2 regions of the Sinorhizobium sp. FG01 genome follow, and region 2 is predicted to be linked to the other one. Evidence: riboswitches for the same ligand, from Rfam matches in the RefSeq annotation. Region 2 holds a riboswitch; the other holds the start of a gene.
The links. A riboswitch is a leader RNA that binds a small molecule or an ion and turns the genes downstream of it on or off. The one in region 2 is predicted to bind FMN.
Positions count from the first base shown of each region.

Region 1: another riboswitch for FMN. It lies ahead of ribB (3,4-dihydroxy-2-butanone-4-phosphate synthase); the one in region 2 lies ahead of CO656_RS07365 (6,7-dimethyl-8-ribityllumazine synthase).

Region 1 is NZ_NWTB01000018.1:46,343-53,792, reverse strand. It holds gene CO656_RS24810 (winged helix-turn-helix domain-containing tetratricopeptide repeat protein) at 168-1,763, shown strand; gene ribB (3,4-dihydroxy-2-butanone-4-phosphate synthase) at 1,807-2,436, opposite strand; FMN riboswitch at 2,548-2,694, opposite strand; gene CO656_RS24800 (SDR family oxidoreductase) at 2,755-3,543, opposite strand; gene CO656_RS24795 (sugar ABC transporter ATP-binding protein) at 3,559-5,046, opposite strand; gene CO656_RS24790 (substrate-binding domain-containing protein) at 5,075-6,013, opposite strand; gene CO656_RS24785 (ABC transporter permease) at 6,144-7,118, opposite strand; gene CO656_RS24780 (transketolase) at 7,318-7,450, shown strand, end outside.
Region 2 is NZ_NWTB01000004.1:397,129-404,578, reverse strand. It holds gene CO656_RS07390 (MurR/RpiR family transcriptional regulator) at 41-919, shown strand; gene CO656_RS07385 (ABC transporter substrate-binding protein) at 1,110-2,213, shown strand; gene CO656_RS07380 (ABC transporter permease subunit) at 2,284-3,165, shown strand; gene CO656_RS07375 (ABC transporter permease) at 3,162-3,950, shown strand; gene CO656_RS07370 (ABC transporter ATP-binding protein) at 3,955-5,016, shown strand; FMN riboswitch at 5,133-5,396, shown strand; gene CO656_RS07365 (6,7-dimethyl-8-ribityllumazine synthase) at 5,485-5,958, shown strand; gene CO656_RS07360 (LuxR C-terminal-related transcriptional regulator) at 6,045-6,848, opposite strand; gene CO656_RS07355 (ABC transporter ATP-binding protein) at 7,051-7,450, shown strand, end outside.

The DNA of each region.
Region 1 (7,450 bases), on a different contig from region 2:
GGGCTTGAATTGACCTTGAGGGAAGCTTGGTTATTCGTCCAAGGCGGCTGCCGATCATCCTTGCGGCCGAGGTGCGCGCGCGTTACGGCGAGCCGTGCTATCAATGGACAGAAGTGTCGCCGCTGCTCCGGCTGGCAAGCCGAGCCGCTCGGTCGAGGGATGCCGACGTGCAATTCGTGTTTGGAGACTATGTGCTCGACCCCGAGCGTCGAGAGCTGACCCTGCGCTCGGAAGTGGTGACCGTCGGACCGCAGGTCTTCGACCTGCTGCTGCATCTCGTCACGAACCGCGACCGCGTCGTCAGCAAGGACGATTTGTTGCAGGCGGTATGGAGCGGCCGGATCGTCTCGGAATCGACGATCACCAGCCACATCAACGCGGTTCGCAAGGCGATCGGCGACAACGGCGAGGAGCAGCGCCTGGTCCGGACGGTCGCCCGCAAGGGCTTCCGCTTCATAGGCGCGATCGAGACCGGCGAGGCCGCGAAGCCGAGCGAGCCCGACGGGCAAAGCATCGTCGGTCACTCCGCCGGCGAAGCGCGGGAGCCTCCTTCCAAGCTCGTCCTTCCGGACAAGCCCTCGATCACCGTCCTGCCCTTCCAGAATCTCAGCGGCGACCCGGAGCAGGACTATTTCGCCGACGGCGTGGTGGAGGACATCATAGCCGCACTGTCGCGCATCCGATGGCTGTTCGTCATCGCCCGCAATTCGAGTTTTGCCTACAAGGGCCGGACGGTGGATGTGAAGGACGTCGGCCAAGAGCTCGGCGTGCGCTACGTGCTGGAGGGCAGCGTGCGCAAGGCGGCAAACAAGGTGCGCATCACCGGGCAGCTCATCGATGCCACGAGCGGGACGCATCTCTGGGCGGAGCGCTTCGAAGGCACGCTCGACGACATCTTCGAGCTGCAAGACCAGATGGCCGAAACCGTCGTCGGCGCGATCTCACCTCAGCTCGAACGCGCCGAGATCGAGCGCGCCAAGCGCAAGCCGACGGAGAGCCTGGACGCCTACGACTACTATCTTCGCGGTATGGCGAAGCTGCACAACGGAACCCGCGAAGCAATCGAGGCGGCGCTGCGCTTGTTTTACAGGGCGATCGAGCTCGACCCCGAATTTGCCTCGGCCTATGCCGCGGCGGCCTGGTGCCATTTTTGGCGCAAGTTAAACGGCTGGATGACCGAGCGGGACCGCGAGATCGCCGAAGGCGTGCGGTTGGCGCGGCTGGCAGTGGAACACGGCCGGGACGACGCGGTCGCCCTGACGAGAGGCGGGCATGCGTTCGCCCATCTCGCCGGCGACCTCGACGGCGGCATCGCCTTGCTCGACAGGGCCGTGCTGCTCAACCCCAATCTCGCCACCGCCTGGTTCCTCGGCGGTGCGCTCCGCGCGCTTCGCGGTGAGACAGACGCCGCAATGGAGCACCTCGCCCATGCCGTTCGGCTGAGCCCGCTGGATCCGGAAATGTTCCGCATGCAGGTCGGGATGGCGCTGGCAAATTTCTTCGCCGGGCGCTTTGATCCCGCCTCGGCCTGGGCGGAAAAGGCATTGGGGAACCTGCCCAGCCTGCTGGTCGCGGTCGCTTTGCTGGCGGCAAGCCATGCGCTTGCCGGGCGCCTTGACGAGGCGGGCCACGCAATGCAGCGCCTGCGTGCGCTTGATCCGTCCTTACGCGTCTCCAATCTTAAGGCTTGGCTGCCGATCCACCGGCCGGAAGACCTGGCGCGGTTCGCCGATGGATTGCGGCTGGCGGGCTTGCCCGAGTGAGCCCGACGAGAGGCAGCGCGTGGCGGCGTGCCTCACTCGGCAGTTAGGCAGCCTGTGTCGCGTTGGCCGGCTGCTCGACGAATGCGATCAGATCTCTGATGGTGATCAGCGGAAGCCGGTGCGTTTCTGCGAACACCACGAGCTCCGGAAGCCGGGCCATCGTTCCGTCGTCGTTGGCAACTTCGCAGATGACGCCCGATGGGGACTTGCCGGCGAGGCGTGCCAGCTCAACTGCCGCCTCGGTGTGCCCCGGCCGGCCGCGTACGCCGTTCGTATGCGCCCGCAGCGGAAAAATATGCCCCGGCCGGGCGAAGTCCGCCGGACGCACGCCGGGATCCATCAGCGCCTGGATGGTCGCGGCCCGGTCGGCTGCGGAAATGCCGGTGGTGGTTGCGGGTAGGTAATCGACGGAGACCGTGAATGCGGTTTTGTGGAGCTCGGTGTTCTGCGGGACCATGAGCGGGATGTCGAGGGCATCGAGACGCTCTCCTTCCATCGCGACGCAGATCAGCCCGCGGGCGTGCTTCATCATGAACGCGATCGTTTCGGGCGTCACCGCGTCCGAGGCGACGATGATGTCGCCTTCATTCTCCCGGTCCTCGTCGTCGACGACCACGACCATGCCGCCCAGCGCCAGGGCCGCGATTGCGTCTTCAATTTTCGAGATTGCCATTCCATTGCCTTTCAAGGGTAGCCAGCATTGGCGTCAAACCGCGGCGTTTCGGCCGCTATTCATCCCTTGGGCGAACAAGTCCGCGCCGCCCGACAACGAGCGGTTTGCTGACATTGTCCTCTTCCATCCGGACTGTAACCGTCGGCCCCGGCCTCTCACCGGGTCTGCTGACCTTCCGCATCGGCGGGAGCGCTCGCGGGCTCCCGGATTGCTCCGAATACCGCCGGTGGGGATTTTCACCCCGCCCTGAGAACAAGCGTAGATAAGGAATTTCACCGGCAAAAAGCAAGAGGCCCGCTCAGGCTGGCCCCGTGATATTTACCAGCAGCAGAAGCCGCCATCGACCAGGAGGTCGACGCCGGTCACGAAGCTTGCCGCATTCGAAAGAAGGAAGACGGCAGGCCCGACCATCTCGTCCACCGTCGCCATGCGCTGCATCGGGGTCTGCTCCTCGAACAGCTTGGTCTGATGCACCATTTCCGGCCGGGTGTTCATCGGTGTGGCCGTGTAGCCGGGACTGATCGTGTTGACGCGGACGCCGCGGCCCACCCATTCCATCGCCATCGACTTCGTCATATGAATGACGCCGGCCTTCGAGGCATTGTAGTGGCACTGGCTGAGGCCGCGGTTGACGATCACGCCGGACATCGAGGCGATGTTGACGATCGAGCCGCGGCCGTTCTTCAGCATGGCGCGGGCTTCCGCCTGGCAGGACAGGAAAACGCCCTTCAGGTTGATGTCCATCATCGTCTGGAATTGGCTTTCCTCCATCTCCTCGGCCGGATTGGCATTGGCGATGCCGGCCGCGTTCACGGCAAGGGCAAGCGGGCCGAGTTCCGCTTCGGTGCGGGCGACCGCCTCGTTGAGCGCCCCGCCATTGGTCACGTCAGCGGCGATCCGGATGCTGCGGCGCCCCGTGCCGGCGATGAATTCCGCGGTCTTCGACAGTCCGTCGTCCGTGCGGCGATCGAGCAGCGCAACGTCGGCGCCGCACTGCGCCAGCCCCATGGCGATGCGTTGCCCGATGCCGCTGCCCGCCCCCGTGACGAAGGCGACGTTGCCGGAGAGATCGAACAATCTCGGCGCATTGAGCGTGATTTCAGACATGAATTTCTTCCTTGTTCAAATCGTCGCGAGTTCCATGACCGACACGTCGTTTGCGTCCTCGCGGTCAAGAATGCCGGTCTGTCTGCCCTGGGCCATGACCATGATCCGGTTGGAGACGCCAAGCACTTCTTCGAGATCGGAACTGACCACGATGACCGCGACCCCCTGGTGGGCGAGATCCATGATGAGGTCGTAGATCGACGAGCGGGCGCCGACATCGATGCCGCGCGTCGGTTCGTCGAGCACGACGACCTGCGGCTTGCGCGCCAGCCATTTGGCGAGCACCACCTTCTGCTGGTTGCCGCCGGAAAGCTCGCCGGCGTTCTGGTGCCCGCGGCCCTTCACGCCGAATTTCCTGATGCACTCGTCGGTAAACTGTTGCAGACGGCGGGAGGCAACCCAGCCGTTGCGGGCAATTGCGCCGAGATTGGCATAGCCGATGTTCTCCGCGATCGAATGATCGAGCACGACGCCCTGGAGCTTGCGGTCCTCCGGCACGAGAACCATCCCGCTGCGAATCGCCTCGATTGGCGAGCGGGGCGTGACGGCTTTGCCATTCAAGAGAATCTCGCCACCCGAAATCGGATCGGCGCCGGTGATGGCGCGCACGAGTTCGGTTCGGCCGGCGCCCATCAGGCCGGCGATGCCGAACACCTCGCCCTTTCGGACTGAAAAGCTGATATTGCGGAATGCATTCGTCGGCGAGGTGAGATCGCGGACCTCAAGCGTCACCTCTTCCCGAGGCGCTGGCAGGGCCGGGAACATGCGCTCGAGCGAGCGCCCGACCATGGCCTCGACGATGGTGCGGATCGGCACGTCGCCGCTGTCGAATTCCTTGACCTTGGCGCCATCGCGCATGACGACGACGCGGTCGGCGATCTGGCGGATTTCCTCGAGACGGTGCGAGATGTAGATGATGCCCACCCCGTCCGCCTTCAGCCGTTCGATCTGCTGGAAGAGGAGTTGGGTTTCCTCGCCGCCGAGCGCCGCGGTCGGCTCGTCCAGGATCAGCAGGCGGGCATTGAGCGTCAGCGCCTTGGCGATTTCGATGAGCTGCTGCTTGCCGGTCGAGAGCCCTTCGACGAGGCGGTCGGGCGATATGTCTAGACCCAGCCGCTTGAGGCCGCTGCGCGCCCGTTCCTCCATCGCCCTGCGGTCGACCCGGCCCGCCTTCATCGGATAGCGACCGACAAAGACATTCTCGGCGATCGAGAGCTTCGGGAGCAGTTTCAGCTCCTGATGGATCATGCCGACCCCCTCGTCCATCGCGGCACGGGGATTGGCGGGCGCATAGACTGCCCCAAGCCAGGTCATTTCCCCGGCGGACGGCTGCACGGTGCCGGAAATGATGTTCGACAGGGTCGATTTCCCGGCACCGTTTTCGCCAAGCAGCGCCACGACCTCACCCGGATAGATGTCGAGGTCGACACCGTGCAGGACCCTGATCGGGCCGTAGGACTTCTGGATCCCACGGAGCGAGAGGATGGGAGACTGGGTGGTCATGGCGCTGCCTTTCGGGCATCAACACAGTTTATGGATGGCTCTTCACGAACTCCGGAGCATTCTCGCAGGTCGTCAACACGGCGTTCGGCGTCTGGCGCTCTTCGACCTTCTGGCCGGCGGCCACGGCAAGCGCCGATTCGACCGCGAGGACGCCCATCTTCTGGGTGCTCTGCGTCGCCGTGGCGATGAACGGACCCTTGCACTTGGCGAGATATTCGAGCGCCGAAACGTCGCCGTCATAGCCGCCAATGATCACCTTGTCGGAGAGGTTGGCAACGTCCACGGCTTTGGCCGCGCCCATCGCCAGGCCGTCCGCCTGGCCGAAGATGATCTTGATGTCGGGGTTTGCCTGCAGCATGTTCTGGGCGATCGAGAAGCCTTCGTCCGCCGACCACATGTTGCTCCACTGCTGGGCGACGAGTTCCACGCCCGGAGCCTCGTCGATGGCGCGCTTGCAGCCGGTGAAGCGATCGACTTCCGGCGTCGTGCCCTTCTGGCCGTGGATGATCGCCATCTTGCCCGAGCCGCCGGCCTTTTCGATGATGTGCTTGCACACGGCATAGGCGGATTCGACGCTTTCGCCGGCGATGAAGGTATCGCCCGGCGCGCCCTCCGGAACACGGTCGACATTGATCACCGGAATGCCGGCTTCGCGGGCAAGGCGGGTCGGCACGGCGGCCGCGGCAGCACCCGCCGGAATGTAGATGAACGCGTTGATGTCCTGCGTCATCAGGTCCTGAACCTGGTTGACCTGGGTGGCGGTGTCGTTCTTCGCGTCGACCACGACGACCTCGATGCCCTTCTCCTTCGCATATTTCTCGACGCCGAGCTTGATCTGGTTGAAGAAGTCCGCCTGAAGGTTCGGCACGGCGAGGCCGATCTTCTTGACTTCCGTCGCCGATGCACCGAGCGGGGACATCAGGACCGCAGCGGTGGTTGCCGCCAGCAGCAGGTTGGACAGTTTCATGGGGTTCTCCTCCGAGTTGCTCTGTGGATTTCCTGACTTCACAGGATTCCACCTCCCTTTTGCCGGCCCGCACCATTGCTGACCGTTTTCGCTTCCCCGCAGGCATTTCCGCAAGCGGGGTGAACAGTGGCTATTTCCGCTTGCGATAAGTCTCGGCGGTGACGGCCAGCACGATGACGCCGCCGATGATCACCTGCTGCATGAACGGCGATACGCTCAGCAGGTTGAGGCCGTTGCGCAGGATTCCGATGATCAGCACGCCGATTATGGTGCCGCCGATGCCGCCCGTTCCGCCGGAGAGCGACGTGCCGCCGATGACGACTGCCGCAATGGCGTCGAGCTCGTAGGAGACACCGGACGAGGGCTGGACCGAGTCGAGCCGCGCCGCCAGCACCATGCCCGACAATCCCGCCAGGAAGCTGCAGACCACATAGACAAGCACGGTCGCCCGCTGGACGTTGATGCCGGCAAGCCGCGCCACCTCTGCGTTGCCGCCGATGGCGTAGAGGACGCGCCCGCCATGGCGATAGCGCTGGTAAAGGAGGCCGACGACGAAGACCACCAGCATGACCGCGACCGTCAATGTCAGGAAGCCGCCGAAGCGCACGATGGCCATGATGTTGAACCAAGTCGGAAAACCGATGATCTGCTGGCCGTCGGTGATCATGTTGGCCAGGCCGCGGGCGATCGACATCATGGCAAGCGTCGCGATGAATGCCGGCACGTTGAAGCGCGTTATGAGAAGCCCGGCGATCAGGCCGTTCAGCGAGGCGACCAGCAGGGCGAGCGGAATGGCGATCCACATCGGCACGCCGGCAACGACGTTCAGATAGCCAAGCACCATCATTGCCAGCGCCATGACAGAACCGACGGCGAGGTCGATGCCGCCGATCAGGATGACCATCGTCATGCCGACGGCCATGATGCCGAGCACCGTGATCTGATCGAGCACGTTCAGGAAGTTCCTGATCGAAAGGAACTTGTCGCTGGCGAAGGTGAGAAACAGGCACAGGACGATGAGGCCGATCAGCGGACCTGTGGCCCCTCGCATCGACGCAAAAATCCCGCCCGCGAACCCTTGCCGCTCCGTCGCTGTCGCAAGCATGGCGCCCTCCTCTCGCTACCCCGGCTTCCTCACCAGTAGCTTGGCATAATTATTCATAACTGTGTGTAAATTCGTATATGATTGATCCGCGTCCTGTCAACCTCGTTCTGCCTGGGCATTTCTCCCTCCTGTATCTTGACATGCGGCCGCAGCGTGCAATTATATAGAGAATTGTATATTTATTCAGTAAGAGGGATTCATGCAGCCGAACGATCTCGACCGCATCGCTCGACAGATCCGACTTCGCGATCTGCAGGCGGTTTTCGAAGCCGGCGCCGGCCACATCGGCGGGGAAATGTCCGCCATCGACATTCTGACGGCGCTCTATTTCC
Region 2 (7,450 bases):
TTTCCTTCAAGCTGGCAAAGACCGGCTGAGGGGCACGACATTGAACGGCAACACGGCATCCATGACGGTGTCGGATGTGATCAACGCGCATTTCGCGGTGCTGACGCGCGCCGAGAAACGTTTGGCGGAGACACTTCTCGACAACTATCCGGTTTCCGGCCTCGGCTCGATCACGACGGTCGCCGAGAACGCCGGCGTTTCCACGCCGACCGTGGCGCGCATGGTGCAGAAGCTCGGTTTTCGCGGCTTTCCCGATTTCCAGGCGAGGCTCCACCAGGAGCTGGAGGCGACGATCTCCAATCCGATAGCCAAGCACGATCGCTGGGCGGCCAGCGCACCGGGCACCCACATCCTCAACCGCTTTGCCGATGCCATCATGGGCAATATGCGCCAGACACTGTCCCAGCTGGAGCCGGCCGAATTCGACCAGGCGGCCGCCCTCATCGCCGACCGCAAGCGCAACCTCTATCTTGTCGGCGGCCGCATCACCCGCTCGACGGCCGATTACCTCTTCACCCATCTCCAGGTCATCCGCACGGGCGTCACCCAGATTGCCGCCAATCCGAGCTCGTGGCCGCACTACGTGCTCGATATGAAACAGGGCGACGTTCTGATCCTGTTCGACATCCGTCGCTATGAACAGGAAATGGAGACCCTCGCCCGCTCCGCCCGCAACCGCGGCGTCGAGATCATCCTTTTCACCGACCAATGGGGTTCGCCCGTCGCCAAGTCGGCTTCCAAGGTCTTCCGCGCTCAGATCGAAGTCCCCTCGGCCTGGGATAGTTCGGTCATGCTGCTGTTCCTCGTCGAGGCGCTGATCGAAGCGGTGCAGAGCTCGAATTGGGACGAAACCAGGGACCGGATGAGGACGCTCGAAGGGCTCTTCGATTCGACCCGCATCTTTCGCAAGCCAGGTTAGGAGGTACCGGTCGAAGACTGAATGTCCGGAGGAAGAAATGGGGGTGCAAGGCGCGCCGTGCGCCGCTTGGAACACCACCTCCCGGGGCGGCGTTCTCGCCGCAAACGGGAAAATGCCTGTCACACAAGTTTCATCGCGCCGCTTTAACAGCATCGCCGAAATTGACTGAAAACCGATAAGGAGAACGCCAGTGATTTCAAAGACTCAACGCCTGCTCTCGCTCTCGACCGCCATCCTGCTGGCAACCACGGCCGTGGCCGCTGCCGAGCCGAGCGAAGAGCTCATCGCCGCCGCCAAGAAGGAAGGCACGCTCACCACCATTGCGCTGCCGCACACCTGGTGCGGTTATGGCGATCTCATCGCCGGTTTCAAGGCGAAGTACGGGATCGAGGTCAACGAGCTGAACCCCGACGCCGGTTCCGGCGACGAGATCGAAGCCATCAAGGCCAACAAGGGCAATACCGGCCCGCAGGCACCCGACGTGATCGACGTCGGCCTGTCCTTCGGCCCCTCTGCCAAGGCCGAAGGCCTGATCCAGCCCTACAAGGTCTCGACCTGGGATACGATCCCGGATAGCGCCAAGGATCCGGAAGGGTTCTGGTACGGCGACTATTACGGTGTTCTCTCCTTCGTCGTGAACACCGATATCGTCAAGGAAGTGCCGAAGGACTGGGCCGACCTCAAAAAGTCGGACTACGCGAACGCGGTCGCTCTCGCCGGCGACCCGCGCGCCTCGAACCAGGCCGTGCAGGCCGTCTACGCCGCTGGTCTCGCCGCTGGCGAAAAGGATGCGGCCAAGGCCGGTGAAGCAGGCCTCGCCTTCTTCGCGGAAGTCAACAAGGCCGGCAATTTCGTTCCGGTCATCGGCAAGTCCGCTTCGCTCGCACAGGGCTCGACCCCGATCATCATCGCCTGGGACTATAACGGTCTCTCCTGGCGCGACAGCCTGAACGGCAACCCGCCGGTCGAAGTCGTCGTTCCGGCCTCGGGCGTCGTCGCCGGCGTCTATGTGCAGGCGATCTCGGCCTTCGCCCCGCATCCGAACGCCGCCAAGCTGTGGATGGAATATCTCTACTCGGACGAAGGCCAGCTCGGTTGGCTGAAGGGCTATTGCCACCCGATCCGCTTCAACGATCTCGCCAAGAACGGCAAGATCCCGCAGGAAATGCTGGACAAGCTGCCGCCGGCAGCTGCCTATGAAAAGGCCGTATTCCCAACGCTCGAGGAACAGGCCAAGGGCAAGGAAGCGATCACCACCAAGTGGGACAGCGTGGTCGGCGCCAACGTTCAGTAATCATTGCCATGCCTCCCCGCTCGATCGGCGGGGAGGCTGTTTCATTTGACTGAGGAACATCGAAGCCTTCATGACCACGACAACAGCAACCGCACCCCTGATCAACAAACGAGCGGTCATCGATTGGCTCGGGATAGCCCCGTTCGCGATTTTTGCGCTGATGTTCCTGATCGTTCCGACGCTCTACCTCGTCACCGGCGCCTTTCTGACGCCCGAAGGAACCTTCACCTTCAAGAATCTCGCCGATCTCTTCACGCCGACGATCATGAGCGCCTACTGGATCTCGATCCGCGTGTCGGTCGCCTCCTCGCTCGGCGGCGCGCTGATCGGCTTCTTCCTCGCCTGGGCGGTCGTGCTCGGCGGAGTTCCGAACTGGATCCGCTCCGGCCTGCTGACCTTCTCCGGCGTCGCCTCCAATTTCGCGGGCGTGCCGCTCGCTTTCGCGTTTCTTTCGACGCTCGGCCGCACCGGGCTCGTCACCGTCTTTTTGCGCGACTGGTTCGGCTTCAATCTTTACGGAACCGGTTTCAATCTCCTGAGCTTCTTCGGCCTCACCATCACCTATATGTATTTCCAGATCCCGCTGATGGTGCTGATCCTCACCCCGGCGCTGGACGGCCTCAAGAAAGAGTGGCGCGAGGCGGCCGAAATCCTCGGCGCCTCCACCTGGCAATATTGGCGCATGGTGGCGCTGCCGATCCTCTGGCCGAGCCTGCTCGGCACGACTCTCCTGCTCTTCGCCAATGCCTTCGGCGCCATCGCCACGGCTTACGCGCTGACCGGCAGTTCGCTCAACATCGTGCCGATCCTGCTCTACGCGCAGATCCGCGGCGACGTGTTGCACAACCCCAATCTCGGCTATGCGCTCGCCCTCGGCATGATCGTCATCACCGGCATTTCCAACATTCTCTATATCTGGCTGCGCATGCGCGCCGAACGGTGGCAGAAATGAAAGCACAACGCCTCGGCGCCTGGATCGCCATCGCCATCGGAGCCAGCTATTTCATCATTCCGCTGCTCGGCACGCTGGAGTTCTCGCTGCGCATGCGACGCGGCGCCTATTCCTTCGACGCCTACCAGTCGGTTTTCTCCGACATCCAGTTTCGCGAGACCTTCGGCTATTCGATGCTGATGGCCGTACTGACGATCGTCTTCGGCATGCTGCTCGTCGTGCCGACGGCGTACTGGGTGCGGCTACGCCTGCCGCAGGTGCGGCCGATCGTCGAGTTCGTCACGCTGCTGCCGCTCGTCATTCCGGCTATCGTTATCGTCTTCGGCTATCTGAGGCTCTACAATTCCTCGTCGATCCTGCCGCTCACCGGTTCGACCTCCGGCACCAACGCGCTGTTGATGTTCTCCTACATGACCCTGTCGCTTCCCTACATGTACCGCGCCGTCGACACGGCGATGCGGGCGATCGACGTCAGGACTTTGACGGAGGCCGCCGAAAGCCTCGGCGCCAAATGGCCGACGATCCTTTTCCGCTGCATCTTCCCGAATGTGATGAGCGGCGTGCTTTCCGGCGCCTTCATCACCTTCGCCATCGTCATGGGCGAATTCACCATGGCGGCGCTGCTCAACCGCCCGGCTTTCGGTCCCTATCTGCAGCTCGTCGGCGCCAATAAGGCCTATGAGCCTTCGGCGCTCGCCGTCATCGCTTTCGCAATCACGTGGCTGAGCATGGGGCTGATCCAGCTCGTCTCCCGCTTCCAGAAATCCGCTTCGCCCAAGGCTTGATCACATGGCTTTCCTGACACTGACCAATATTCAGAAATCCTTCGGCCCGGTTCAGGTCGTTCATAATTTCAACATGGGCATCGAAAAGGGCGAGTTCGTCTCCTTCCTCGGCCCGTCCGGCTGCGGCAAGACCACGATCCTGCGCATGATCGCCGGTTTCGAGACGCCGTCCGGCGGCTCGATCGTCATCAACGGCCAGGACCAGGGCGCTCTGAAGCCGAACCAGCGCAATATCGGCATGGTCTTCCAGGCCTATGCGCTGTTTCCCAACATGAACGTCCATGACAATGTCGCCTTCGGCCTGAAGGTCGCCGGCGCCACCAAAACGGACATCGATATCCGGGTGAAGCAGATGCTCGGGCTCATCAAGCTCGAGCACCTGGCGGACCGCTTCCCCTATCAACTGTCCGGCGGCCAGCAGCAGCGTGTGGCGCTCGCCCGCGCGCTTGCCGTGAAGCCGCAAGTGCTGCTGCTCGACGAGCCGCTCTCGGCGCTCGATGCGAAGATTCGCATCTCGCTGCGCGAAGAGATCCGGCAGATCCAGCAGCAGCTCGGCATCACCACGGTGTTCGTCACCCACGACCAGGAGGAGGCGCTGTCGATCTCCGACCGGATCGTGGTGATGAATGCCGGCCGCGCCGACCAGATCGGCACCCCGTTCGAGATCTACAACACGCCGGCGACCCGCTTCGTCGCTTCCTTCGTCGGAACGCTCAATATCATCGAGGGCAAGGTCGCCGATCCCGCCACCGGTGCGGTCACCATCGGCGGGCAGCGGATTGCCCTGAAAGAGCCGATTGCCGGCCTCAAGGGCGGGGACAGCATTTCGCTGGCGCTTCGGCCGGAGGCGGGTTCGATCGCCGAGGGCTCCAAAGGCGATACCGCGCTGCCCGGCGAAGTCGTCTCGACGAGCTTCCTCGGCTCGGTCATCCGCACCAAGCTGCGGGTTGGCGATGATGTCATCTCGTTCGACATGTTCAACGATCCGGGCATTACACCGCCTGTTGCCGGCGAGAATGTCAGCCTGCGCTTCGCCGCCAAGGACCTGTTGGTCATCCGCGAGTAGTGATGGCCGGAACGATTTCGTTCCGGCCTCGATCTTTCCCGGAAAAATCTGTCGTGATTTCTCGCATTTTCGTCGGAGCCTGCGTTTGACGGGCGCTGCTCTCCGTATATAGTCGCACGCGTTCTCAGGGCGGGGTGAAATTCCCCACCGGCGGTAGCGATCGGCGGACCAGCGGTCTGATGATCGAAGCCCGCGAGCGCTTCAGGCAATGCAGCTCCGCGCGTCCATGGACGCGCAAAGGTCGCTGTAGCACTTTGAGTTGCTGCATGATTCTGTCCTTAAATCGATCTCGATTTAAGGAACTGTGCAGTGTCTGAAGGTCAGCAGATCCGGTCAGATTCCGGAGCCGACGGTCACAGTCCGGATGGAAGAGAGCAAGCAGTGCGAACCCTTCGCGGGGTTGTCGTGCATGCATGTTCGCCCGACGGGATCATTGGAACAAACGCCAACCCTGAAAGGCTTGAGACCATGACCATTCTTTCCCACCCCTCCACCAAGATCGCGATCGTCCGTGCCCGCTGGCACGCCGACATCGTCGACCAGTGCGTCGACGCCTTCGTCGCCCAGTGGTCGAAGCTCGGCGGCAACGCGGCCGACGTCGAGATCTTCGGCGTGCCGGGAGCGCTGGAAATTCCGCTGCATACGCAGAAGCTCGCCAAGACCGGACGCTACTCGGCGATCCTCGGCACCGCCTTCGTCGTCAACGGCGGCATCTATCGCCACGACTTCGTCGCCGGAATCGTGCTGGACGGCATGATGCGCGTCCAGCTCGACACGGACGTGCCGGTGCTCTCCGCAGTGTTGACGCCGCACAACTTCCAGGAAAGCGAGCCGCTGATCGCCTTCTTCCGCGACCATTTCGTCGTCAAGGGCGAAGAAGCTGCGAATGCCTGCGCACAAATTCTCGACGCGCGCGCCAAGTTGGCGCTGGTCAACGCCTGACGGACTACAAATCGACGCAAAGGAGAGGGCGCAGCCGGCTGGCGCGCCCTTTTTTGCCTCGCCAATAATGCGGCTACCGACAGGTGTCAGTGGCCGAGGTTCTTGATGTAGAGCGACAGCAGCTGCGTTTGCGAGGAAATTCCGAGCTTGCGATAAACGTTGCGACGATGGACTTTGACGGTGCCGGTCGAGATGCCGAGCCTTAATCCGATCGACTCCGATGAATGCCCCTGCAGGACCAGTTCGATGATTGCCGCTTCTCGATCGGTGAGGTTGAGATGTTGCCAGACCCCGTCCGCGGGCGGATGCAAAGCCTTGCGGCGGCTGCGGCCGGTTTTCGCGAGCGCCGCGTCGAATCGGTGGTCGAGGTCGGCCCAATGATGGCGAGCGAGTGCGGCCACCAAGGGCTCGGCCCTCTTGAGCAGGGCAAACTCGGCGGCGCCGAAAGGGCCGGTCGCCTCCCGCCGCATCAGCGATAGCACGACGGTGACCTGTTCGCTGATCGGAACGAAGAAACCCACCTCCTCCGCAAGCCCGGTCTGCACATAATAGGTGCGGTAATATTCGCTGGAGAAAAAGCGATCGGGCGCCAACTCCCGCATCCGCCACACGCCAGGTCGGGGCGCACAGGCGGCATGATAGAAGGGATCGAGCAGGTATGGGCCCGCCTGGTAGAGGCTCACGAAGAGCACATGGTCCTTGGCATCGAAAGTACTGTAGAGATCAAGCGGACGCTCCTTGCCACGATAGGCGAAGACGACGACATAGTCGAAGGCTATCAGGCTCGACATCAGCCGGCGGAACGCAGTGCCGACGGCCTCGTCGCCCATCGCCGAACCATTCATCAACGGCGCCAGGGCCTGGAAAAGCTTCTCGAAGTCGACGCCCAAACCGCCCTCCCCAGTCCCCTGCGCTGCCACTTGGACGGCTTAACCAGGGTATACTCCTTTCACAAGCAAATTCCGGCGGGAATACCTCTCTCGGGGTATATACCGACTCGGCTTCCGGTGACTAGGCTGTCAGCAATGACGGTGGGAACAGGAGGCGCAAGGACCGCGTCCGATTCCTATAATAGCGCCGCAGGGAACAGACGTGACATCCGATTCAAACGACATCGAATTCCGTTCGGTCGCCAAACGCTATGGCAGCGTGACGGCGGTGTCGGATATCAGCCTCGGGGTGCCCAAGGGGGCTTTCGTCGCGCTGCTCGGCCCGTCCGGCTGCGGCAAGACCACCTGCCTGCGAATGATCGGCGGCTTCGAACAGCCAAGCGCGGGGATGGTCTATATCGGTGGCCAGCCTATGAACGGCGTGCCGGCCTATCGGCGCCCGGTCAATATGGTCTTCCAGCAATACGCGCTGTTCCCCCATCTTGATGTCGAGCAGAACGTCGCTTACGGGCTGAAGCAAATGCGCCCGCGCATTGCGGCGGCCGAAATCAGCCGCCGCGCCCGGGAGGCGCTGGAGATGGTCCGTCTTGCCGGCTTCGGCA